3 regions of the Pseudomonas phytophila genome follow, and region 3 is predicted to be linked to each of the others. Evidence: predicted binding sites of a transcription regulator. Region 3 holds the regulator's gene; each other region holds the start of a gene.
The links. The regulator sigma-54, encoded in region 3, starts transcription at its own class of promoters, with help from an activator protein. The targets are predictions, from matches to a motif close to ANTGGCATNNANNTTGCTNT.
Positions count from the first base shown of each region.

Region 1: the regulator sigma-54 is predicted to act here: its motif matches at 3,396-3,415, upstream of glnA (glutamate--ammonia ligase).
Region 2: the regulator sigma-54 is predicted to act here: its motif matches at 4,410-4,429, upstream of K3169_RS20735 (circularly permuted type 2 ATP-grasp protein).

Region 1 is NZ_CP081201.1:333,721-341,571, forward strand. Features, by position in the region: gene K3169_RS01500 (DUF4124 domain-containing protein) at 1-458, opposite strand, end outside; gene K3169_RS01505 (DUF4124 domain-containing protein) at 442-966, opposite strand; gene K3169_RS01510 (chorismate mutase) at 1,045-1,611, opposite strand; gene glnA (glutamate--ammonia ligase) at 1,889-3,295, opposite strand; gene thiI (tRNA uracil 4-sulfurtransferase ThiI) at 3,630-5,084, shown strand; gene typA (translational GTPase TypA) at 5,229-7,049, shown strand; gene K3169_RS01530 (YkgJ family cysteine cluster protein) at 7,239-7,694, opposite strand.
Region 2 is NZ_CP081201.1:4,588,985-4,596,835, reverse strand. Features, by position in the region: gene speE (polyamine aminopropyltransferase) at 1-266, shown strand, start outside; gene K3169_RS20750 (LTA synthase family protein) at 621-2,708, shown strand; gene K3169_RS20745 (hypothetical protein) at 3,123-3,359, shown strand; gene K3169_RS20740 (ribonuclease E inhibitor RraB) at 3,606-3,947, shown strand; gene K3169_RS20735 (circularly permuted type 2 ATP-grasp protein) at 4,464-5,873, shown strand; gene K3169_RS20730 (alpha-E domain-containing protein) at 5,886-6,845, shown strand; gene K3169_RS20725 (transglutaminase N-terminal domain-containing protein) at 6,842-7,660, shown strand; gene K3169_RS20720 (cytochrome c) at 7,790-7,851, opposite strand, start outside.
Region 3 is NZ_CP081201.1:1,250,029-1,257,879, forward strand. Features, by position in the region: gene rapZ (RNase adapter RapZ) at 1-614, opposite strand, end outside; gene ptsN (PTS IIA-like nitrogen regulatory protein PtsN) at 617-1,081, opposite strand; gene hpf (ribosome hibernation-promoting factor, HPF/YfiA family) at 1,094-1,402, opposite strand; gene K3169_RS05435 (RNA polymerase factor sigma-54) at 1,534-3,027, opposite strand; gene lptB (LPS export ABC transporter ATP-binding protein) at 3,213-3,938, opposite strand; gene lptA (lipopolysaccharide transport periplasmic protein LptA) at 3,939-4,484, opposite strand; gene lptC (LPS export ABC transporter periplasmic protein LptC) at 4,471-5,043, opposite strand; gene K3169_RS05455 (KdsC family phosphatase) at 5,057-5,581, opposite strand; gene K3169_RS05460 (KpsF/GutQ family sugar-phosphate isomerase) at 5,595-6,569, opposite strand; gene K3169_RS05465 (ATP-binding cassette domain-containing protein) at 6,857-7,666, shown strand; gene mlaE (lipid asymmetry maintenance ABC transporter permease subunit MlaE) at 7,666-7,851, shown strand, end outside.

The DNA.
Region 1 (7,851 bases), 920 kb from region 3:
GCGAGCTGGTGAGTACCTCGATCTACATTCTTCAACGGGAAGACAGGGCTTCGCCCGGCTTGGGCGTAAGGCTGACCATCAACCAGGAGCCGATAGCTATGACCCGGCTGCAAGGCGGGGTCGCTGGTGACGGTGACAATGAGTTCGCCCTGGGCGCTACGCACCGTTGCGTCCGGTTCTGGCACCAGAATCCGTAGCAGGTCGTAACGAAACATCGCTTTGGGTTTTGCCTTGGGCGGCGCGCTTTGCTGGACGGTGCGTTTGGGGGGCGATCCGGTGGTGTTATTGCTGGGCAGGATCTCCACGCGCTTCGCGTTCTTGTGAGGCTGATCGGTGAAGACCCGGTTACCTTGCGCGTCCGTGTAGGTATACACCTCCGCAAGCGCTGATGTGGACAGTGTAATCAGCAGGCAGACGAGCATGCTGATACTCAGCCGGGATTCAAGGTTTGCCGACATGAACGCGCTGCACGGTCAAGGTGATGGTAGGGCTTTGCTGGATGATGCGACCGTTATCCAGCACCGCCACCGCAAAGCTGTGCTCGCCACGATCAATATTGACGACCTGCAGGCGCGGCACGTTGCCCGGCTGGCCGTAGAGATTGCCGTCGACCATCAGTTGCAGTAAGTGCCCCTGCATCAATCTTGGTTTGATCGATACGCCAACGGTGAAGGTGCCGTTGTTGGCGCGTAACGCCTCTTCGGTCGGAAGATCGGCCAACTCTAGCGTTTCGTAGCCCGCTTGCGCCTGAGCCTGGGGTTGCGGGTTTTGGGGTGGTGTCACCGGTGTCGCCATTTTCCGGGTATCAACGCTATTGAGCGGCGTTAGCTCGACAACCTTGGCCTTCACACCATCAGGCGGCTGATTGCTGAACGCAGCGTTGCCGTTGGCGTCCGTGTATTTGTAGATCTGCGCCGCTGCGGGCAATGCGATCAACAGCAGCAGACAGATGAGGCTTCGGTGCATGCAGGCTCCGTGGCGTTGATGCGGTTGGCGGTGTAATGGGCGCAGCATAGAACATAAATCAGCTTAAGCGGCTCGTGATCATTTACGGATAACGCACAACTCGCCGACTGCGCGAGTCAGCGCAAGATCATGAATCGGGTCTTTGGCTTGCAGTCGGGACTGTTTAATCAGCCAATTTGGGCATTGCGGATCTTCACGGTATGTAGCGAAGGCTGAGTATTCGCGCAGTAATCGCGTCTGTAGCTGATCCAGTTGTGGGCGAATCTGCCCTACCAGATCCGGCCGTGGGGTGTCTGGCGCCTTACCGGCTTCGTGCCACTTCGCGAGAAGTGCGTACTGCACCAGCTTGTTCGCTTCGATCTGCGCAGCGAGGAATTGGCTGACGTCCTGTGGATCCAGATTGTAGGTCGGTGCGAGCGTTGCGGCAGCTGCGATGACCTGAGCTTCACGGGCGCTGTCCTGAATCGGTTTTCCGCTGTCCCATTTGGTCAGCGCGACCTGGTCTGCGATGGCAAGGCGTTCGCTGATGGTTACCATCAGAGGTGCTAGCGCCGCAGGGGCGGGCGAAGTCGTGGGTGTCACTGCGCAGGCGGTCAGGCTGGTGAAGGTGGCGCAGAGGAGAAGCAGGCGTGGTTTATTGGTCATCTCTCTTTTTCTCTTCTGAGTCGGGATGTAATTTGATAATGAATCTGTAGGAGCGCACGAGCACCGCGAGGCCGCGATAGCGGTACATCAGACAGAACGCTATCGCGGCCTCGCGGTGCTCGTGCGCTCCTACAGGGGCGGCGTTCGCGATACGACAGCATGCACTCGCGCAAAGCGCTTCAGGCAACAACTATGTACCGAATATCAAATCCCGCCCATAAAAAAGGCCTCCCGAAGGAGGCCTCTTTTGTGCGTCACGATTGCTGACGCGACTGGATCAGCAGCTGTAGTACAGCTCGTATTCCAGTGGGTGTACGAAGGTACGTACTTTGATTTCTTCTTCGCTTTTCAGAGCGATGTAAGCGTCGATGAAGTCGTCGCTGAAAACGCCGCCTTTGGTCAGGAACGCACGACCTTTGTCCAGCTCTTCCAGGGCTTCTTTCAGGCTGCCGCAAACTTGTGGGATCTCTTTGGCCTCTTCAGGCGGCAGGTCATACAGGTTTTTGTCAGCTGCGTCGCCAGGGTGGATCTTGTTCTGGATGCCGTCCAGGCCAGCCATCAGCAGTGCTGCGAAAGCCAGGTACGGGTTGGCAGATGGGTCCGGGAAGCGAGCTTCGATACGGCGGCCTTTAGGGCTGCTGACGTAAGGAATACGGATCGAAGCGGAACGGTTGCGAGCCGAGTAGGCCAGCATGACCGGAGCTTCGAAGCCTGGAACCAGACGCTTGTAGGAGTTGGTAGCCGGGTTGGTGAAGCCGTTCAGTGCCTTACCGTGCTTGATGATGCCGCCGATGAAGTACAGAGCGGTGTCGGACAGGCCAGCATAGCCTTCGCCTGCGAAGGTGTTCTTGCCATCTTTGGAGATGGACATGTGAACGTGCATACCCGAACCGTTATCGCCGTACAGAGGCTTAGGCATGAAGGTAGCAGTGCGGCCGTAAGCGTCAGCAACGTTGTGAACAACGTATTTCAGGGTCTGAACTTCGTCAGCCTTTTTAACCAGCGTGTTGAATTTCACGCCGATTTCGTTCTGACCAGCTGTCGCCACTTCGTGGTGGTGAACTTCTACGGTCTGGCCCATTTCTTCCAGAGCGTTGCACATTGCGGTGCGGATTTCGTGGTCATGGTCGAATGGTGGAACAGGGAAGTAACCGCCTTTGATGCCTGGACGGTGGCCCTTGTTACCGCCTTCGATGTCGGCGTCGGACATCCACGAACCTTGCTCAGAGTAGATCTTGAACATGGAACCGGAGATATCGGATTTGAACTTCACTTCGTCGAAGATGAAGAATTCTGGCTCTGGACCGGCGAATACAGTGTCACCGATACCGGTCGACTTCAGGTATTCCTCGGCGCGGTGAGCGATAGCGCGTGGGTCGCGGTCGTAACCTTGCATGGTCGAAGGTTCGATGATGTCGCAAACCAGGATCAGGGTTGGGTCTTCGGTGAACGGATCGAGAACGGCAGTTTCGTCGTCCGGCAGCAGGATCATGTCGGAGGCTTCGATGCCTTTCCAGCCAGAGATGGAGGAGCCGTCGAACATCTTGCCGACTTCGAAGAAGTCGTCTTCCAGCGCATCACGAGCCGGCATGGTCACGTGGTGCTGTGTACCTTTAGTGTCCGTGAAGCGCAGATCAATCCACTTAACGTCATGATCTTTGATGAGTTGAACCGACTTCGACATGGTGTCCTCCGGGTGGCTTCGGGCCTATTTAATGGTTTGGGCCCTTAGAATTTGGGTGATGCCGGCGCAAATACTCTGCCAAGGCAACCTGCCTCACAAGGGAGCAAATTGCATGCCAGTGCCCCGAGATGGGTTTTATGCCCGAAACGCTAGCAATTCAGGGATAAAAATCGTCGATTTGAAAATTTAACGCACCACAATGAGGCTGCATATTGTCCGACAGGTCTTTTTTGGTGCGTCGATGATTGGTTGCACGATAACTGGTTAAACCTTGAGCAATTTCCGCTATAATCCCGCCCCCTCTTTTTCGGCTGGCACCTCGCGCGCTGTTTTCATGAAACTAATCGTAAAAGTCTTCCCCGAAATCATCATCAAAAGCCCGCCGGTGCGTAAGCAATTCATCCGCCAGCTGGCCAAGAATATCCGTACCGTGCTCCGTGATCTGGACCCGGTACTGGTGGTGGATGGCTCGTGGGACAACCTCGAGGTTCAGACGAAACTGACCGACCCCAAGGTCCTGCAGGACATGACCGACCGCCTGAGCTGCATGCCGGGTATCGCCAATTTCCTTCAGGTGGCCGAATACCCGCTGGGCGACATGGACGACATCGTAGCCAAGTGCAAGCTGCACTACGCCGATCTGCTGCCGGGCAAGATGTTTTCGGTGCGCTGCAAGCGAGCGGGCAAACATGCATTCAGCTCCATGGATGTCGAAAAATACGTCGGCAGCCAGTTGCGCAAGCAGTGCGGTGCGGCCGGTATCGAGCTGAAAAAGCCGGAAATCGTGGTGCGAATGGAAATTCGCGACAAACGGTTGTTTGTCATCCACAGCCAGCACAATAGTGTCGGCGGATACCCGTTAGGCGCCCTCGAACAAACCCTCGTGTTGATGTCCGGTGGTTTCGATTCGACCGTGGCGGCCTATCAGGTCATGCGTCGCGGGCTGATGGCGCATTTCTGCTTCTTCAATCTGGGCGGTCGTGCCCATGAACTGGGCGTGATGGAAGTCGCGCATTTCATCTGGAAGAAGTACGGCAGCTCCCAGCGCGTGCTGTTTATCAGTGTGCCTTTCGAGGAAGTTCTCGGAGAAATCCTGCAGAAAGTCGATAACAGTCATATGGGTGTAGTTTTGAAGCGTATGATGTTACGCGCTGCATCCTCTATCGCTGACCGTCTTGATATCGATGTGCTGGTTACCGGCGAAGCGATTTCACAGGTTGCCAGCCAGACGTTGCCGAACCTGTCGTTGATTGACGCCGCGACTGACAAGCTGGTTTTGCGTCCGTTGATCACCAGCCACAAGCAGGACATCGTCGATCAGGCGGTTGAAATCGGTACTGCCGATTTCGCCAGGCATATGCCTGAGTATTGCGGGGTGATTTCGATCAACCCCAAGACCAACGCCAAGCGAAACCGCGTTGAGTACGAAGAGCAACAGTTCGACATGGCGGTTCTCGAGCGAGCGCTGGAGAACGCCAAGCTGGTTTCGATCGATCGTGTGATTGACGATCTGAGCCAGAGTGTCGAGATAGAAGAAGTCAGTCAGGCACTGGCAGGGCAGGTCATCGTTGACATCCGTCACCCGGATGCTCAGGAAGATCAGCCGCTGGTATTGCCTGGTATTGAAGTACAGGCGCTGCCGTTCTATGCACTGAACAGCCGCTTCAAGGAACTGGATAACACGCGCCAGTACCTGTTGTATTGCGACAAAGGCGTCATGAGTCGCCTGCATGCTCACCATTTGCTCAGTGAGGGGTATGCCAATGTGCGCGTTTATAGACCGAGCTAAGTGCCCGGGGCTGTTTGCCTGTGGCTTGCGTCACCGGCCCCCCGACGCCAGTCGTCTAGCCGTAACGGCTTTGGCCGACTCTGACGTTATAAATAGCTGTTTAGCAGTATTCAGCTAACCGAATCCTCTGATCGAGATACACAAGTGATCGAAAATCTACGCAACATCGCCATCATTGCTCACGTTGACCATGGTAAAACCACCCTGGTAGACAAACTCTTGCGCCAATCCGGCACTCTGGAGCGTAACGAGCTCAACGACGAGCGCGTGATGGACTCCAACGACCAGGAGAAAGAGCGCGGTATTACCATTCTGGCGAAAAACACCGCCATCAACTGGAACGGCTACCACATCAACATCGTGGACACCCCGGGCCACGCCGACTTCGGTGGTGAAGTTGAGCGCGTAATGTCGATGGTTGACTCCGTGCTGCTGCTGGTTGACGCTCAAGACGGCCCTATGCCGCAAACCCGTTTCGTGACCAAGAAGGCTTTCGAAGCCGGCCTGCGTCCAATCGTGGTCATCAACAAGGTTGACCGTCCAGGCGCGCGTCCGGACTGGGTTCTGGATCAGATCTTCGACCTGTTCGACAACCTGGGTGCTACCGAAGAACAGCTGGATTTCAAAGTCGTCTACGCCTCGGCCCTGAACGGTATTGCCGGTCTGGACCACGCTGAAATGGCTGAAGACATGACCCCGCTGTACCAGTCGATCGTCGACAACGTACCAGCGCCGTCTGTTGACCGTGACGGTCCTTTCCAGATGCAGATCTCCGCTCTGGACTACAACAGCTTCCTGGGTGTTATCGGCGTTGGCCGTATCGCTCGTGGTCGCGTCAAGCCGAACACCCCGGTTGTAGCGATCAGCGCCGACGGCAAACGCCGTAACGGTCGTATCCTGAAGCTGATGGGTCACCACGGTCTGCACCGCATCGACGTTGAAGAAGCCGCCGCTGGCGACATCGTCTGCATCAGCGGTATGGATTCGCTGTTCATCTCCGACACTCTGTGCGATCCACTGAACGTGGAAGCAATGGTGCCGTTGACCGTTGACGAACCTACCGTTTCGATGACTTTCCAGGTAAACGACTCGCCGTTCTGCGGTAAAGAAGGCAAGTTCGTGACGTCCCGTAACATCAAGGAACGTCTGGACAAAGAGCTGCTGTACAACGTTGCTCTGCGCGTTGAAGAAGGCGACACCGCTGACAAGTTCAAGGTCTCGGGCCGTGGTGAGCTGCACTTGTCGGTACTGATCGAAACCATGCGTCGCGAAGGCTTCGAAATGGGTGTTGGTCGTCCAGAAGTGATCATCCGTGTTGTTGACGGCGTGAAGCAGGAACCGTTTGAAAACGTCACCATCGACCTGCCAGAAGAATCCCAGGGTTCCATCATGGAGCAAATGGGTCTGCGTAAAGGCGATCTGACCAACATGGTTCCGGATGGCAAGGGCCGTGTGCGCCTTGAGTACAACATCCCTGCTCGTGGTCTGATCGGTTTCCGTAACGAGTTTCTGACTCTCACCTCTGGTGCAGGTATCCTGACCTCGATCTTCGATCGTTACGACACCATGAAGTCGGGCGATGTCTCGGGCCGTCAGAACGGCGTTCTGGTTTCGGTTGAAACCGGCAAGGCTCTGACCTACTCGCTGGAAACCCTGCAGGCTCGTGGCAAGCTGTTCGTTGAACACGGTCAAGAGATCTACTGCGGTCAGATCGTTGGCTTGAACAGCCGTGACAACGACCTGGGTATCAACCCAACCAAAGGCAAGAAGCTCGACAACATGCGTGCTTCGGGTAAAGACGAGACCATCGCTCTGGTTCCACCGGTCAAGTTCACCCTTGAACAGGCTCTGGAATTCATCCAGGACGACGAGCTGTGCGAAGTGACTCCTAAGTCCATCCGTCTTCGTAAGAAGATCCTGGACGAAAGCGAGCGTACCCGCGCTGCCAAGAAAGCCAAGAACTGATTAGTTTTTAATCAGGCTTGAAAAAACGCCCCCGACCGCAAGGTCGGGGGCGTTTTTGTTTGTGTGGTGCGAGGGAGTAGCGTTTGTCTTGGTAGGAGCCAACTTGTTGGCGAGGCTTCGGTCCTGCTTGATCAGAAATATTGCCTCGCGAACAAGTTCGCTCCTACCGGGATCCGGGTATAGATCCCTTTAAAACTTCGGAAACGGCGTGCTGGTGTTGTTCTTCAGCGTGCCGCTCGCCTGGCGAACCACATCTTTGGGCTTGTAAGCGCAGTAGCCGGGACGCGGCCCAACCTTGGGATGGTTGCGGCACGTATCCGGGCGTTTGTCGTAGATGGTGCACAGGCGGCTCTTGCGATCCAGATACAGGCAGTCGTTGTTGCTCATGCGCTGCAAGGTGAAGATTTCTGATTTCTGGTTGTAGCGCTCGACAATCCCTTCCTTTTGCAGACGCTTGGCGATGTTCTTCGCCGGTTCGCCGCGCTCGAAGTCATCGACGATGCCGATGCGGATCAGGTCCTTGATCTTCACTTCAACAGGCAGCGTGCAGCAGCTGGAAATACAGCCTCCGCACATATGGCTGGAGTATTTGGCCCAGGTATCGATACGGTCGATTTCTGCGGCGGCGATCAAGGTCGGTTTCATGAGCAATATGGTTCCGGGTGTATCGGGCGCGCGATGATACCGGTGCTTGTTGATTTCGCGTAGGCAAAACTTTGCAAAGCGACTACCGGTGGTGGGTGAGCGCTATTCCTGTAGCAGCGCGCTTGCCCGCGATGACTTTCCTCCATCCAACATCAAA
Region 2 (7,851 bases), 3.2 Mb from region 3:
TGCAAACCACGGCAGGGCGCATGCGTGGCCTGTTCGCGGACTGGCATTTCTATCAGGCAGCGATTCCGACTTACATCGGTGGTGCCATGACGTTTGCGTGGGGCGCGACCGATCCGGCTTATCGCAAGTTGCCACTGGAAACCTTGCGTCAGCGTTTCGCAGGCAGCGGCATTGTTACGCGCTATTACAATCCTGAAGTGCACATCGGCGCGTTCGCGTTGCCGCAGTATGTGTTGCAGGCTGTGAACAAACCCAGCAACGACTGACCTCTGCGAAAGTTACGCAGGCTTCTGCTGCCGGGAAGCGATGCCTGCGTAACATGCTAAAGGCGCCCATTACCGTCGATTCGCCACTACAAAATTTTCACGCCTCTTCATAGAACATTGCGCGCGCTTTTCGGCCGTTAGCGATGGGTACTGGTGTGGCCGGGTTTTATAATCCGCCTTCCTCTCACTTCTCACCCGACTTCCTACAGCTGAAAGTAAAACATCTGCCGTGTATCGCTGCTAAATCCTGGGCGATCACGTAAGATTTGCGCCCGTCGTTCGCCAATGCCCTGTCATTGCCGGGCGCGACTGCTTTTCGAACCTTACTTTGAATCCAACGGATCCTAGAACAACATGGCTAAACCGGACGCTATGATTCATAAGCACGCGTCGTCGCGCTCGCTGCAACCCACCGTCAAATCGCACCTTGCCTATACGCTGCTCAGCGCGTTGGTGCTGATGGTCATGTACACGCTGCTGCGGGTCGCTTTGCTGGTTTATAACCGCGAGATGATCGGTGATACACCGGCCTCGGCATTTGTCGAAGCCCTGTTCAACGGCATGCGTTTCGACTTGCGTCTGACGGTTTACCTGCTTGTCCCGCTGCTGCTCTCTTTATTCAGCGCACGGGCAATGGCTGCACGAGGCTTCTTCCGTTTCTGGCTAACTTTGGTTGCCAGCATCACGCTGTTTCTCGGCCTGATGGAGATGGACTTCTACCGCGAGTTCCACCAGCGCTTGAATGGTCTGGTGTTCCAGTACGTCAAGGAAGATCCAAAGACCGTTCTGAGCATGTTGTGGTACGGCTTTCCGGTGGTGCGCTATCTGTTGGCCTGGGCTGCAGTAACATGGCTGCTGAGCCTGGTATTCAAAGGGGTTGATCGTGTAACTCGTCCGCGTGGTGAGTTCAGCGTCAGCGATGCCAGCAATCGCACTGTTGCGCCTTGGTATGCACGTATTGGTGTATTCGTTGTTTGCCTGCTGATCGCTGTTATTGCCGTGCGTGGCACGCTGCGCCAAGGGCCGCCGCTGCGTTGGGGGGATGCTTACACCACGGAATCCAACTTCGCCAACACACTGGGACTCAATGGCACCCTGACGCTGATCGCCGCAGCCAAGGCCAGCATGTCATCGCATCGCGACAATGCCTGGAAAGCTACTTTGCCCGAAGCTGAGGCGGAGCAGATCGTGCGTGGCATGCTGTTGACCAGTCACGACAAACTGGTAGATGGCGATATCGCTTCTGTCCGCCGCGACTTCACGCCGCCGGTGGAAAATACGCTGCCAATCAAGAACGTCGTTGTCATCCTGATGGAAAGTTTCGCCGGGCATTCCGTAGGTGCCTTGGGGGATGAGGCGAATATCACACCTTACTTCGACAAGTTGTCCAAAGAAGGATTGTTGTTTGACCATTTCTTCTCCAACGGTACGCATACTCACCAAGGGATGTTCGCGACCATGGCGTGCTTCCCCAATCTGCCCGCTTTCGAGTATCTGATGCGTATGCCTGAGGGGGCTCACAAGCTGTCCGGCTTGCCGCAGTTGCTCAGCGCCCGTGGTTTTGACGACGTCTATGTCTACAACGGTAACTTCGCCTGGGACAACCAGTCGGGTTTCTTCAGTAATCAGGGAATGACTAACTTTGTCGGTCGTGAAGACTTCGTCAATCCAGTGTTTTCTGATCCGACCTGGGGAGTTTCTGATCAGGACATGTTTGATCGCGGCGCGCAGGAGTTGAAAGCTCGTGCGGAGAAGGGCAAGCCTTTCTATGCGCTGCTTCAGAGCCTTTCCAACCACACACCTTATGCATTGCCGACCAACCTGCCGGTCGAGAAAGTGACCGGTCAGGGCTCGCTGGACGAACACCTTACTGCGATGCGTTATTCAGATTGGGCGCTTGGCCAGTTCTTCGAGAAGGTCAAGAAAGAGCCGTTCTACAAGGAAACCCTGTTTGTTGTAGTGGGTGACCACGGGTTCGGTAATCACCAGCAGATTACTGAAATGGATCTGGGGCGCTTCAATGTGCCGATGTTGATTATCGCTCCGGGTGTTCAAGAGAAGTTTGGTCAGCGCAGCAGTATTGTAGGAACCCAGATCGACATCGTGCCCACGATCATGGGTCGTCTTGGCGGTGAAACCCGTCATCAGTGCTGGGGCCGCGACTTGCTCAACCTGCCGGCGGGCGACACGGGCTTTGGTGTGATCAAGCCATCGGGTGGTGAACAGACCGTCGCGCTGGTGACTCAGGATCGGATTCTCATTGAGCCCAAGGATATGGAACCTCAGGTGCTGTCCTACACCCTGGGACGTACGCCGCATGCTGAAGTGATTCCGAATGCGCCTGGTGCCAAGGAAATGCGTGACAAGCTCGACAGCTTCCTGCAAACGGCGACCAAGAGCTTGCTGGACAACACCGCAGGGGTCGAAGCGAGCAAGAATTGACCTGCTGGTGACGTAATCCAAAAAGCCCCTCATGCAGGGGCTTTTTGTTGTCTGGCCGAACGTATCGTCGTTTGCCGCCAGACAGCGTGGTGCCATTGAAACCGGGCGACTCGTATAAAAAAACCAACTATATGATTTGGAATGTTTTTTAGCTGTAGGAGCGCGCTTGCCCGCGATAGCTTCACCACAGGCGATATGTTCATCGGCTGACAGAACGAATCGCGGGCACGCGCGCTCCTACATGTCTGTGTACCGTGAGACCGCGTGGTGCCATTAACTCCGGGCCTTCTCCTCGGGAGTGTGCGTTTTAGCCTGACGAACAAGCACTGCAATGATTCAAATCCTGTGAACGAATGCCCGCGTCAAAAGGTCAAGATCACGTAAGCCGCATTGTCGGCTGCCGAGGAGACCTTGATGAAACAGTGGAACATTTCGTATCTCGACAAAGACGGTGTGCAACAAAGCCATGTGATGGAATCCGAGGAGCTTCCCAGCGATGAGAAGGCCGCCCAGCGTCTTCGGCACATCCTGGTTCCGGTTGCTGACGAGCTGGACATGAATGACCTGGATGGCCGTATAGCCGAGCCAACGGCCAAGTCTTTGAAAGAACACAACGCTGTGCAGATCATCTCGATCAAAGAGGTTTTCTGAGTCCATTGAAAAAATGCCCCCGCCGGGAATTGGCAGAAGACCAATGATGGGGTTACTCTGCAAGTGAGACGGGTGAAGCGTTTCTCCCGTTTTCTCCATGTCGATGCCGGTCTGGCAACAGGCACGGCCTTGTCAGCTACATGCTTGATCCCGTGAAGCAGAGTATCTGCTGTGTAGTGGTACTACCGGTGAGTGCCGCGCAGGGAATGTTGAAACTCTATCTATCGTTGAATAGGAGGACGTTTCATGAGCACAGCCTATCAAGAGGACATCAGCAGCAACGTGCTGCGCCGCATGAAAGAAAGCGGTTTCGATTTCGCACGCATCCATCCCATCGAGTTCTACGCCATTTTCCCGGACGAGGAACGGGCAAGGCAGGCTGCAGATCAGTATCGCGGCGAGTCCCTTAACACTCAGATCAATGTTCGAGATGACGGTGCCTGGCACTTGCAGCTAAGCAAGGTCATGCACGCGACTTATGATGGCATCGGTGATTTCGAGCAGGATTTTCAGGCTGCGATCACTCCGCTGGACGGAGAGGTCGAGGGCTGGGGAGTCAGACAGGAGATCAGGCGGCTACACGCATGAAACGCGCTATGACATGTTGAATCACCGGTCAATTGCCAGGTACATGCCTGGGGATTGGCCGGTTTTAGTTTGTATGTTCTAAACGTAAAACAGAGTATTCGTCGGCTGTGACCAGTGTGGGCTCAGTTTATGGCAGACAAAAAAAGAGCCACTCAGTGAGTGGCTCAAAGGGAAGTTCGGTAAGGGCAGCCCGCCTGGAAGTCGATACTGGCATCACGCTCGTTTTTTTCGACAGCGACTTGAAACGGGGCATACAAATTCGGTGTGTTTCGGATGTCGCTGATTATCGACAAACGATATCGTCTCGTGAAATCAACTCTGGCTATGCTGGTCATAGCTTTTGCGGTTGAATGACGCTTCCGAATGAGGCGTAGGAGAACTGGTTGGGAAGCTTCTTGCACAGGAATGGTGCGGTGGGCTTTCGATGTTTATATAACCAGTTGATATTTAAGCGTTTATGCCGATGGCACGGGCCTTGCGAAGGCCTTTGGTGTCCGTGGTGACAAGGAGTACGGCATGATCCGCACCTTTTATGATGAGATGTACGATGCTGGCGGTATAGTCCGCCCGCATTACCGGGAATTTGCCCGTTGGTTGGGTGAGACGCCCCCTGAGCTCCTGGCTCAGCGCAGGCGTGAAGCCGATCTATTGTTTCATCGCGCCGGGATCACGTTCACGCTCTATGGTGATGAGCAGGGCACCGAGCGCCTGATTCCTTTTGACACGATTCCACGCAGCATTCCGGCCAGTGAATGGCGGGTGGTTGAGCGAGGCTGTATCCAGCGCGTCAAGGCGCTGAACATGTTCCTTGCCGACCTCTATCACGAGCAGCGGATTATCAAGGCAGGGGTTATCCCCGCCGAACAGGTGCTGGCCAACGAGCAATACCAGTTGGCGATGCAGGGCCTGAATTTGCACCGCGACCTTTATTCGCACATCTCCGGGGTCGACCTGGTGCGTGATGGTGACGGCACTTACTACGTGCTGGAAGACAACCTGCGCACGCCGAGCGGCGTGAGTTATATGCTCGAAGACCGCAAGATGATGATGCGTCTGTTCCCCGAGCTGTTCGCCGCGCAGCGCATTGCGCCTATCGATCACTACCCGAATCTGCTCCTCGACACGCTGAAGAGCTCCAGTCCGCTGGATAATCCGAGCGTGGTTGTACTCACACCGGGCCGCTTCAACAGTGCGTTCTTCGAGCATGCGTTCCTTGCACGGGAAATGGGTGTTGAGCTGGTCGAGGGGGCGGATCTGTTCGTGCGTGATGATCGAGTATTCATGCGCACCACAGATGGACCGAAAGCGGTGGATGTTATCTACCGTCGTCTAGACGACGCATTCCTTGATCCATTGGCGTTCAACCCTGATTCGATGCTGGGTGTGCCTGGCCTGCTGTCGGCCTATCGCTCAGGAAATGTGGTGTTGGCAAACGCAATCGGTACAGGTGTCGCGGACGATAAGTCGGTTTATCCCTATGTCACGGATATGATCCGTTTCTATCTGGATGAAGAACCGATCTTGCAGAATGTGCCGACCTGGCAATGCCGCAAGCCTGCTGACCTGTCCCATGTGCTGGCCAATCTGTCGGAACTGGTGGTCAAAGAGACTCAAGGGTCGGGCGGTTACGGCATGCTGGTGGGGCCAGCTTCGACGGCGGCGGAAATCGAGTCGTTCCGCGCCCGCATCAAAGCCAAGCCACACGCTTACATCGCGCAACCGACGTTGTGCCTGTCGACCTGTCCGACATTTGTCGAGAACGGCATCGCACCGCGCCATATCGATTTGCGCCCGTTTGTCCTTTCTGGTCGTGAAACCCGCGTCGTACCCGGCGGGCTTACCCGAGTCGCGCTGCGTGAAGGCTCGCTGGTGGTGAACTCGTCTCAAGGTGGCGGAACAAAAGACACCTGGGTGGTCGAGGATTAAGGATGCCTGCCAATGCTAAGTAGAACTGCCTCGGATTTGTATTGGATGTCGCGTTATCTGGAGCGAGCGGAAAACCTCGCGCGGATGCTTGACGTCAGTTACTCGCTGTCTTTGATGCCTCAGGATGGGCGGGGTGACGGGCTCGATGAGCTGGCCATGCCACTGCTGATCACCGGCACGCTGGATCATTATCTGGAGCGTCACGGTGAGCTGCACGCAGAACGCCTGTTGCATTTTTTCGCGCTGGACGCGAGCAACCCGGCCAGTATTTACAGCTGTCTGGGCGCCGCACGTGCCAGTGCTCATGCGGTACGTGGCCGAATCACCGCGGACATGTGGGAGAACATCAACTCCACCTGGCTGGAGATTCGCGGCATCGCCGAACAAGGCCTGACCCGTTATGGCATGAGTCGTTTCTGCGAGTGGGTCAAGGAGCGTTCGCACCTGTTTCGTGGTGCCACATATGGCACGATCATGCGTCATGACGCATTCCGTTTCATCCGGCTGGGCATATTCATCGAGCGCGCCGACAACACCATGCGCATGCTCGATGCGCGCTATGAAATGCTCGAGCTGCGTGGGACTGACACCAATGTGGACGCCGACAGCTCGGCTCATGGTTATTACCAGTGGAGCGCGCTGCTGAGGGCATTGTCGTCCTTCGAAGCCTACACGGAGCTGTATCGCGATGCGCCAGCCGCGAGGCATGTTGCAGAGCTGCTTTTGTTGCGCCCCGACGTACCCCGTTCGCTGAGTGCATGTCTTGAAGAGCTGGATCAGATCCTTGCCAGCCTGCCGGGCGCCAATGGCCGACCTGCGCAACGTCTGGCCGCTGAGCTGGATGCACGTCTGCGCTACACCGGGATCGACGAAATACTGGAGGAAGGCTTGCACGAGTGGTTGAACGAATTCATCCCTTTGCTGGCCCAATTGGGTAACGCTATTCACACTTCTTACCTGGAGGCTGCATGAGACTCTCAATTAGCCACGAGACCACCTATCACTATGAGGATCAGGTCCGCGCAAGCATCCAGTATTTACGTCTGACACCGCACGATAGCGAGCGCCAGCAAGTGCTCAGCTGGCAACTGACCCTGCCGCGCCCGGTGCGCGCGCAGATCGATCCGTTTGGCAACATCCTGCATGTGTTGAGCATGGATGAGCCCCACGAGGCGATCATTATCGGCGCGCGCGGCCAGGTTGAAATCGACGAGAAGCGTGAAGCCGAACATGAAAGTCAGTCTCCGCTGCCGTTCCTGCGTTTCACGCGTCTGACGGAGCCTGATGAAGCCATTCGTGCCTTTGCCAGTCAGCAGTGCAAAACGCGCAAGGACCGCACGGCATTGATTGATCTGATGCACGCGTTGAATCAGTACATTACCTACACGCCGGGGTCTACCGAGGTCGATACTTGCGCAGCGCAGGCCTTTGCGGGCCGGACAGGCGTTTGTCAGGACCACACCCATGCGTTTCTGGCCTGCACACGCAGCCTCGGGATTCCGTCACGGTATGTGTCCGGTTATTTGTACAGCGAAGACAGCGAACATCTTGCCAGTCATGCCTGGGCTGAAGCCTGGATCGACGACGCCTGGTACAGCTTTGACGTGACCAACCAACTGGCGATCCCGGAGCGGCACCTGAAACTGGCGGTAGGTCTGGATTATCTCGATGCCTGCCCGGTCCGCGGTATGCGCCGCGGCGGTGGTAGTGAACAGATGCACGCCAAGGTACTGGTGTCGCCGATGGTTGGCGCACCGAAGGTCATGATGCAAGCCCAGCATCAGTAATCGCGAGGGGCGGCATCAGCCATTGATGCAAGCCCCCTCGCCAACAAGTTGCCTCCTACCTGACACGGTGCTGAACCGGTAGGAGCGAACTTGTTCGCGAGGCGGGCCAGACCCATACCGCGCTTATCGTTATTCTCCCGCCTTACGCCGCGCCACCATGTGCTCCAGATAAGCAATCACCTGATCCAGTT
Region 3 (7,851 bases):
CCCGATTGTTCTCGCAGCTCTGGCTTCCAGTAAGGATTAGGTAGGCAGCGTACGTCGAATACCAGATCGGCATCCACGGGCATACCGCGCTTGAAACCGAAAGACTCGAGCAGGAACGCGGTACCCGGCTCCGGCTTGTTCAGCAGGCGAAGCTTGAGGGTGTCGCGCAACTGGTAGAGATTCAGGTGGGTGGTGTTGATCTTCAGGTCGGCAAGATCAATGATCGGCCCCAGCAATGTGGTCTCGTCCCGAATGGCCTCGGCCAGCGAGCGGTCTGCGTTGCTCAGAGGATGACGGCGACGGGTTTCGGAGAACCGCTTGAAGAGCGTTGATTCATCCGCATCCAGGTAAAGCACATCGCACTGGATATTGCGTGAACGAACCTCTTCCAGCATCTGTGGGAAGCGGGTCAGGTGGCTGGGCAGGTTCCGTGCATCAATAGACACCGCCAACAGCGGTTCAGCCAGCTCGGTGTTGATCAGCGCGCGTTCGGCCAACTCGGGCAGCAGACCCGCCGGGAGGTTATCAACGCAGTAAAAACCGCTGTCTTCCAGGACGTCCAGCGCTGTGCTTTTGCCGGAGCCTGAGCGACCGCTCACAATGATCATGCGCATGATTAATGACCGTTTTGCTCGTCCAGTACTACCTGATAAAGGGCTTCATTGCTCGGGGCACTACGCAGGCGTTCACGCACTTCTTTGCGGTCTAGCATGCTGGCTATCTGGCGCAGCAATTCCAGGTGTGCATCGGTAGCCGCTTCCGGGACCAGCAGAACAAACAGCAGGTCAACGGGGGCGCCATCGATAGCGTCGAAATCTACAGGAGCGTTCAGGTGCAACAACGCGCTGATAGGAGATTCACACCCCTTCAAGCGACAATGCGGAATGGCGATGCCATTACCAAAGCCGGTAGAACCTAGCTTTTCACGGGCGATAAGACTCGAAAACACGTCGTCCGAATCCAGATCAGGCACTTCTTTGCCGATCAGGTTGGCAATTTGTTCGAGGACTTTTTTCTTGCTGCCGCCCGGCACGTTCACGAGTGAACGGCCGGGGGTCAGGATATTTTCTAGTCGGATCATGTTTTGGGGGTATCAGCGAGCCGTTGCACCCTGAAGGAGGCTTAGCTGTTTTTCCTTATGCTTGAGCAGTTGTCTATCCAGCTTGTCGGTCAAAAGGTCGATTGCCGCGTACATGTCATCATGTTCCGCATTGGCGACGACCTTTGAGCCGGGGATGTGCAGGGTGGCTTCGATTTTCTGCTTGAGCTTCTCGACCTCCATGATGACCTGCACATTAGTGATCTTGTCGAAGTGGCGCTCCAGTCGTCCGAGTTTTTCGGTGATGTAGTCGCGTAGGGCGTCGGTCACATCCAGTTGATGTCCACTGATGTTGACTTGCATACCGCTTTCTCCTTATTGCCAGTGCATAAAGAGGCAGGCGTTTGCCTGCCACTGGAACGCTGTGGCTAGCAACCGGGTTGTGTAGAAACCGCCTCGGGCCAACGCTCGCACGGTTGCTACGGTACCTCTCGTCACATCAGTCGCTTGCGTTCACTCGACGGCGCAATGCCAAGAGATTCGCGGTATTTGGCTACTGTGCGACGGGCTACTTGAATGCCTTGTGCCTCCAGTAAACCAGCGATCTTGCTGTCACTCAACGGCTTTTTCTGATTTTCCGCTGCAACCAGTTTTTTGATGATCGCCCGAATGGCTGTGGATGAACATTCACCGCCCTCGGAGGTGCTTACATGGCTCGAGAAGAAATATTTCAACTCGTAAATACCACGGGGGGTATGCATGAATTTCTGCGTGGTTACACGAGAAATGGTCGACTCATGCATGCCTACGGCCTCTGCAATGTCATGCAGGACCAGTGGCTTCATCGCCTCATCGCCATACTCAAGAAAGCCGCGCTGGTGCTCGACGATCTGTGTCGCCACTTTCATCAGGGTTTCATTGCGGCTCTGCAGGCTTTTGATGAACCAGCGTGCTTCTTGCAGCTGATTGCGCATGAAGGTGTTATCGGCGCTGGTATCAGCGCGGCGGACAAACCCGGCGTATTGCGGATTCACACGCAGGCGTGGGACCGATTCCTGATTGAGCTCAACCAGCCACCGCTCGTTGTCCTTGCGCACAATGACGTCCGGTACCACATACTCAGCTTCGGTGGACTCGATTTGCGAACCCGGGCGAGGGTTGAGGCTTTGCACCAGTTCGATGACCTGGCGCAGTTCATCTTCCTTGAGCTTCATGCGGCGCATGAGCTGCGAGTAGTCGCGGCTCCCCAGCAGGTCGATGTAGTCACTGACCAGGCGCTGTGCTTCGCTGAGCCAACGGGTTTTTGCAGGTAGCTGACGCAGTTGCAGCAGCAGGCATTCGCTAAGGTTGCGCGCGCCGATGCCGGCGGGTTCAAACTGCTGGATGCGGTGGAGCACGGCTTCAATCTCGTCGAGCTCGATATCAAGCTCGGGATCGAAGGCGTCGAGGATTTCTTCCAGCGTCTCGTCCAGATAACCCTGATTGTTGATGCAGTCGATCAGCGTCACGGCGATCAGGCGATCGGTGTCGGACATCGGCGCCAGATTCAACTGCCAGAGCAAATGGCTTTGCAGGCTCTCACCGGCAGAAGTGCGAGTGGTGAAGTCCCATTCGTCATCGTCGTTGCTGGGCAGGCTGCTGGCGCTGGTTTGGTAGACGTCTTCCCACGCGGTGTCGACGGGCAGCTCGTTGGGGATGCGCTCGCTCCAGTCGCCCTCCTCAAGGTTGTCCACAGTAGGCGCCGGCTCCTGATAAGTCGGCTCCTGGACATCAGGATTAGGTTTCTGCTCGACGTTGTCAGCCAGTGGATCAGCGTTGTCGAAATCGTCGCCTTCTTCCTGGCGTTCCAGCATAGGGTTCGACTCCAGTGCCTCCTGGATCTCCTGTTGGAGGTCCAGTGTCGACAATTGGAGTAAGCGGATGGCCTGTTGCAGCTGCGGCGTCATCGTCAGCTGCTGGCCCATTCTCAAGACTAGCGATGGTTTCATGGCTGGGGCTTAACACCTTATTCGCCGGCGCACATGCGCCATCCACTACCGAGCGCCTGGGCGCGTACATAAGCAAATTATATGCCTGAAACTGAAGTGTTTGCCTAGGGGATGCTGGCATTTAATAACCATCAGCACCAACAACCAGGCATGCCCGCCTTTAAAGCCGGGCACCGCAGTTCTTTTTACAGGCGGAACTCGTGACCGAGGTAGACCTCTTTCACCAACTGATTTGCGAGAATGGTTTCCGAGTCGCCTTCGGCAATTAGCTGCCCGTCATTGACGATGTAGGCTGTCTCGCAGATGTCCAGAGTTTCACGAACGTTGTGATCGGTGATCAGCACGCCGATGCCCTTGGCTTTCAGATGGTGGATGATCTGTTTGATATCGCCTACGGAAATCGGGTCCACACCTGCGAATGGTTCGTCGAGCAGGATGAATTTCGGTGAGGTAGCAAGTGCGCGTGCGATTTCTACGCGGCGGCGCTCACCACCAGACAGGCTCATGCCCATATTGTCGCGGATATGGGTGATGTGGAACTCCTGCAGCAGGCTTTCCAGCTCCTTGCGGCGTCCATCCCGGTCCAGTTCCTGACGGGTCTCGAGAATCGCCATGATGTTGTCGGCTACCGACAACTTGCGAAAGATCGAGGCTTCCTGTGGCAGGTAGCCAATACCGGCACGTGCACGGCCGTGCATGGGCTGGTGGCTTACATCCAGGTCGTCGATCAACACTCGCCCCTGATCCGCCTGAACCAGGCCGACAATCATGTAAAAGCAAGTGGTCTTGCCAGCGCCGTTAGGCCCCAGCAATCCAACGATCTGGCCGCTTTCGATGGACAGGCTCACATCGCGAACGACCTGACGGCCCTTGTAGCTCTTAGCCAAATGCTGGGCTTTCAGCGTCGCCATTTACTGGGCCTTCTGCTGGTCGGTTTTCTTTTTCGGCTGGATAACCATGTCAATACGCGGACGTGGCGTGGTCACCTTGCTGCCGCCATTGGCACGACCAGCACTGACGATCTGCTTGACCGTGTCATACACGATCTTCTCGCCTTCGGACGTGTTGCCATCATTGATGACCTTGGCCTTGTCGATCAGTACGATACGATCCTGCGCAGCGTAGTACTGGATGGTGATCGCGTAGGCTTGAACGATAGGCTTGTCTACAGACGGCTTCTGCTCGTAGTAGGCCAGGTTGCCGACCGATGTGAACACGTCGACTTCGCCTTGGGCATTACGTGTGATGGTCACTGTGTTGCCGGTGATCTTCATCGAGCCCTGGGTGATGATTACGTTGCCTTTGTAGGTAGCAACGCCTTTCTTGTCGTCGAGTTGTGCGTCGTCGGACTGAATGTGGATCGGCTGATCGCGATCAGTCGGCAGGGACCAGGCGCTCGCGCTTCCCAGTGCTGCACCCAGGCCAAGCAAAAAAGGAAGGGTTTTAACGAGCCTCATACTGTCCTCTTACATTAGATAGCAGGTCCATCCTGCCGTCGTTCAAATACGCTTTCATTCCCTTGGCCGTAGTCACACCGCCCGCGCCGTCGATTCTAACGGCTTGCTCGGTCTGCGCATATTGCTTCTGCGGGAATACGGTCATTCGACTGCTGGTAATTATGGTCGTACGTTTTTTCTCGTCGGTTCTTGCTATGCGAACCGAGTCAATCAGTTCGACTTGCTCACCACCAGGGGAAACCTCACCCGTTTTGCTCTGGATATGCCAGGGAAACAGGGTGCCACGGTACATCTGCAAGTCTGGCGTGGTCAGCATTGTCACATCGGTGGCCTTGATATGCTCGACCTTGTCGGCCGTCATTTCGTACTGCAACTTGCCATCCGGCAGATACTGCACGCTGTGAGCATTGATTGCGTAAAAGTCGATGGCGCTTTCGTCCACCGTAGCAGCCGGTTGCTCCATGAAGCTTTCCGGGCTGATGTTCCAATAGCCTGCGGCGGCCAGCAAAAATGCCAGCACACCGAGGATCAGAAACGTTCGAATTCGTTTGCTAAGCATAAATGGCTTCTGTCTATAAGTAGGCTGCGTGGGCGGCTTCAAGACTGCCTTGGGCGCTCATGATCAATTCACAGAACTCGCGCGCTGCGCCTTCGCCACCGCGCGCCAGGGTAATGCCATGGGCATGTTGCCGGACAAAAGTAGCGGCATTGGCCACCGCCATGCCCAGGCCGACACGCCGAATGACTGGCAAGTCTGGCAGATCATCACCCAGATAGGCGACCTGTTCGTAATTCAGACCGAGTTGGCCGAGTAGTTCGTCGAGAACCACCAGCTTGTCTTCACGGCCCTGATAAAGATGTTCAATACCGAGGTTCTTTGCCCGGCGTTCAACCACTGGGGTCTTGCGGCCGCTGATAATGGCCGTTGCCACGCCAGAGGCGATCAGCATTTTAATGCCTTGGCCGTCCAGCGTGTTGAAAGTCTTGAATTCGCTACCGTCCTCAAGGAAGTACAGGCGACCGTCGGTCAGTACGCCGTCGACGTCGAAGATGGCCAGTTTGATATTTTTGCCGCGTTGCAGCAGATCGGTAGTCATTTGCGCATCTCCATTACATGACGCCTGCGCGCAGCAGGTCCTGCAGGTTGAAAGCTCCGACCGGATGATCATTTTCGTCAACGACGATGAGTGAACCGATCTTGTGATCTTCCATGATTTTCAATGCTTCAGCCGCGAGCATTTCAGGGCGGGCTGTCTTGCCGTGAACGGTCATCACGTCATCGATGGTTGCCAGGCGAATATCAATCGGACGATCCAGAGTGCGGCGCAGGTCGCCGTCAGTGAATATCCCGGCCAGTCGTCCATCGGCCTCGATAACTGCGGTCATGCCCAGTCCCTTGCGGGTCATTTCCATCAGCGCGTCGCGCAGCAGAGTGCCGCGCTGTACTTGTGGCAGTTGTTCGCCGCTGTGCATGACGTGCTCGACCTTGAGCAGCAAGCGTCTGCCTAAAGCACCACCGGGATGCGAGAACGCGAAGTCTTCAGCCGTGAAACCGCGGGCTTCCAGCAGTGCTACTGCGAGAGCATCGCCCATGACCAGTGCTGCAGTTGTCGAAGAGGTAGGCGCCAGATTCAGTGGGCAGGCCTCATGCTCTACACGAGCATTGAGGTTGACGTCGGCAGCTTCAGCCAGGGTTGACTCCGGATTGCCCGTCAGGCTGATCATCTTGATGCCAAGGCGTTTGATCAGGGGCAGCAATGTAACGATTTCAGCCGTTGTTCCCGAGTTTGACAGGGCGAGGATGATGTCACCGGAAGTGATCATGCCCATGTCGCCGTGGCTGGCTTCGGCTGGGTGAACAAAAAACGAAGTGGTGCCGGTGCTCGCCAGAGTGGCGGCGATCTTTTTTCCGATGTGGCCTGATTTTCCCATGCCCACCACAACAACGCGTCCTTTGCTCGCGAGAATCATCTCGCAGGCCTTGATGAAATCCGCGTCGATATTAGGTAACAACCCCTCCACGGCTTCGATTTCAAGGCGGATGGTGCGTTGTGCTGACTGGATCAGGTCGCTGGATTGGTTCATGTGAAAATCGGTTGGCCGGTTAAAAGGCGGCGATTATAGCGGTAATGCGCGATTCCCTCACGTCTGATCGTCGAGCTTTGCGTTTAAACGTTCTGTATGACGATAGGTCGAGCTCATTTGCAGGAAGTGTCGCAAATTGTGTATGGCGATATTGATTGATCGTTTTGGCGCTTTGGCGACGCCTTGTCGCAGTGGTATAGTTCGCGGCTTGTTCCGCCCACCGAGACAGCATGTCTCCCGACAGGGACTCGGCAGCTGAACGTGAGGCTGTATCGCAAGGAGTTTAGATGAGCGCCGATAACGCCTACGCGATCGAGCTGAAGGGCGTTTCCTTCAGGCGCGGTACGCGCAGCATTTTCGATAATGTTGATATTCGTATTCCCCGCGGCAAAGTCACCGGCATCATGGGACCTTCGGGCAGTGGCAAAACTACTTTGCTGCGTTTGATGGGGGCCCAGCTACGGCCTTCTGCTGGCGAAGTGTGGGTCAACGGTCAGAACCTGCCCGCCTTGTCGCGCAGCGATTTGTTCGATGCGCGCAAGCACATGGGCGTTTTGTTCCAGAGCGGTGCACTGTTTACGGACCTGGATGTGTTCGAGAACGTTGCCTTCCCGTTGCGGGTCCATACAGAGCTGCCGGAAGAAATGATTCGTGACATTGTCCTGCTCAAGTTACAGGCAGTGGGACTGCGCGGTGCCATCGAGTTGATGCCCGACGAACTGTCAGGTGGCATGAAGCGTCGCGTGGCGCTGGCTCGTGCGATTGCCCTCGATCCCCAGATACTAATGTACGACGAGCCATTCGTGGGGCAAGATCCCATTGCAATGGGTGTGCTGGTTCGTCTGATCAAGCTGCTCAATGATGCGCTCGGTATCACCAGTGTTGTGGTCTCCCATGATCTGGACGAAACGGCGAGTATTGCTGACTACCTCTATCTTGTCGGCGACGGTCAGGTGCTGGGGCAGGGGACACCCGAAGAACTGATGGGCTCGGACAATCCGCGCATTCGTCAATTCATGACCGGCAACCCGGACGGCCCGGTGCCGTTTCACTATCCTGCGCCGGATTACCGCGAAGATCTTTTGGGGAAGCGCTGATGCGCAAGAAGTCATTAATGGAGCGAGTACGCCTTCTCGGCCGTGCCGCAATCGATATCCTGGCGGTACTCGGGCGTTCGGCGATTTTTCTGGTTCACGCCTTGCTGGGGCGGAGCTCGATTGGCGGCAGCTTTCAGTTGCTGGTCAGGCAGCTCTACTCGGTCGGTGTCATGTCCCTGGCGATC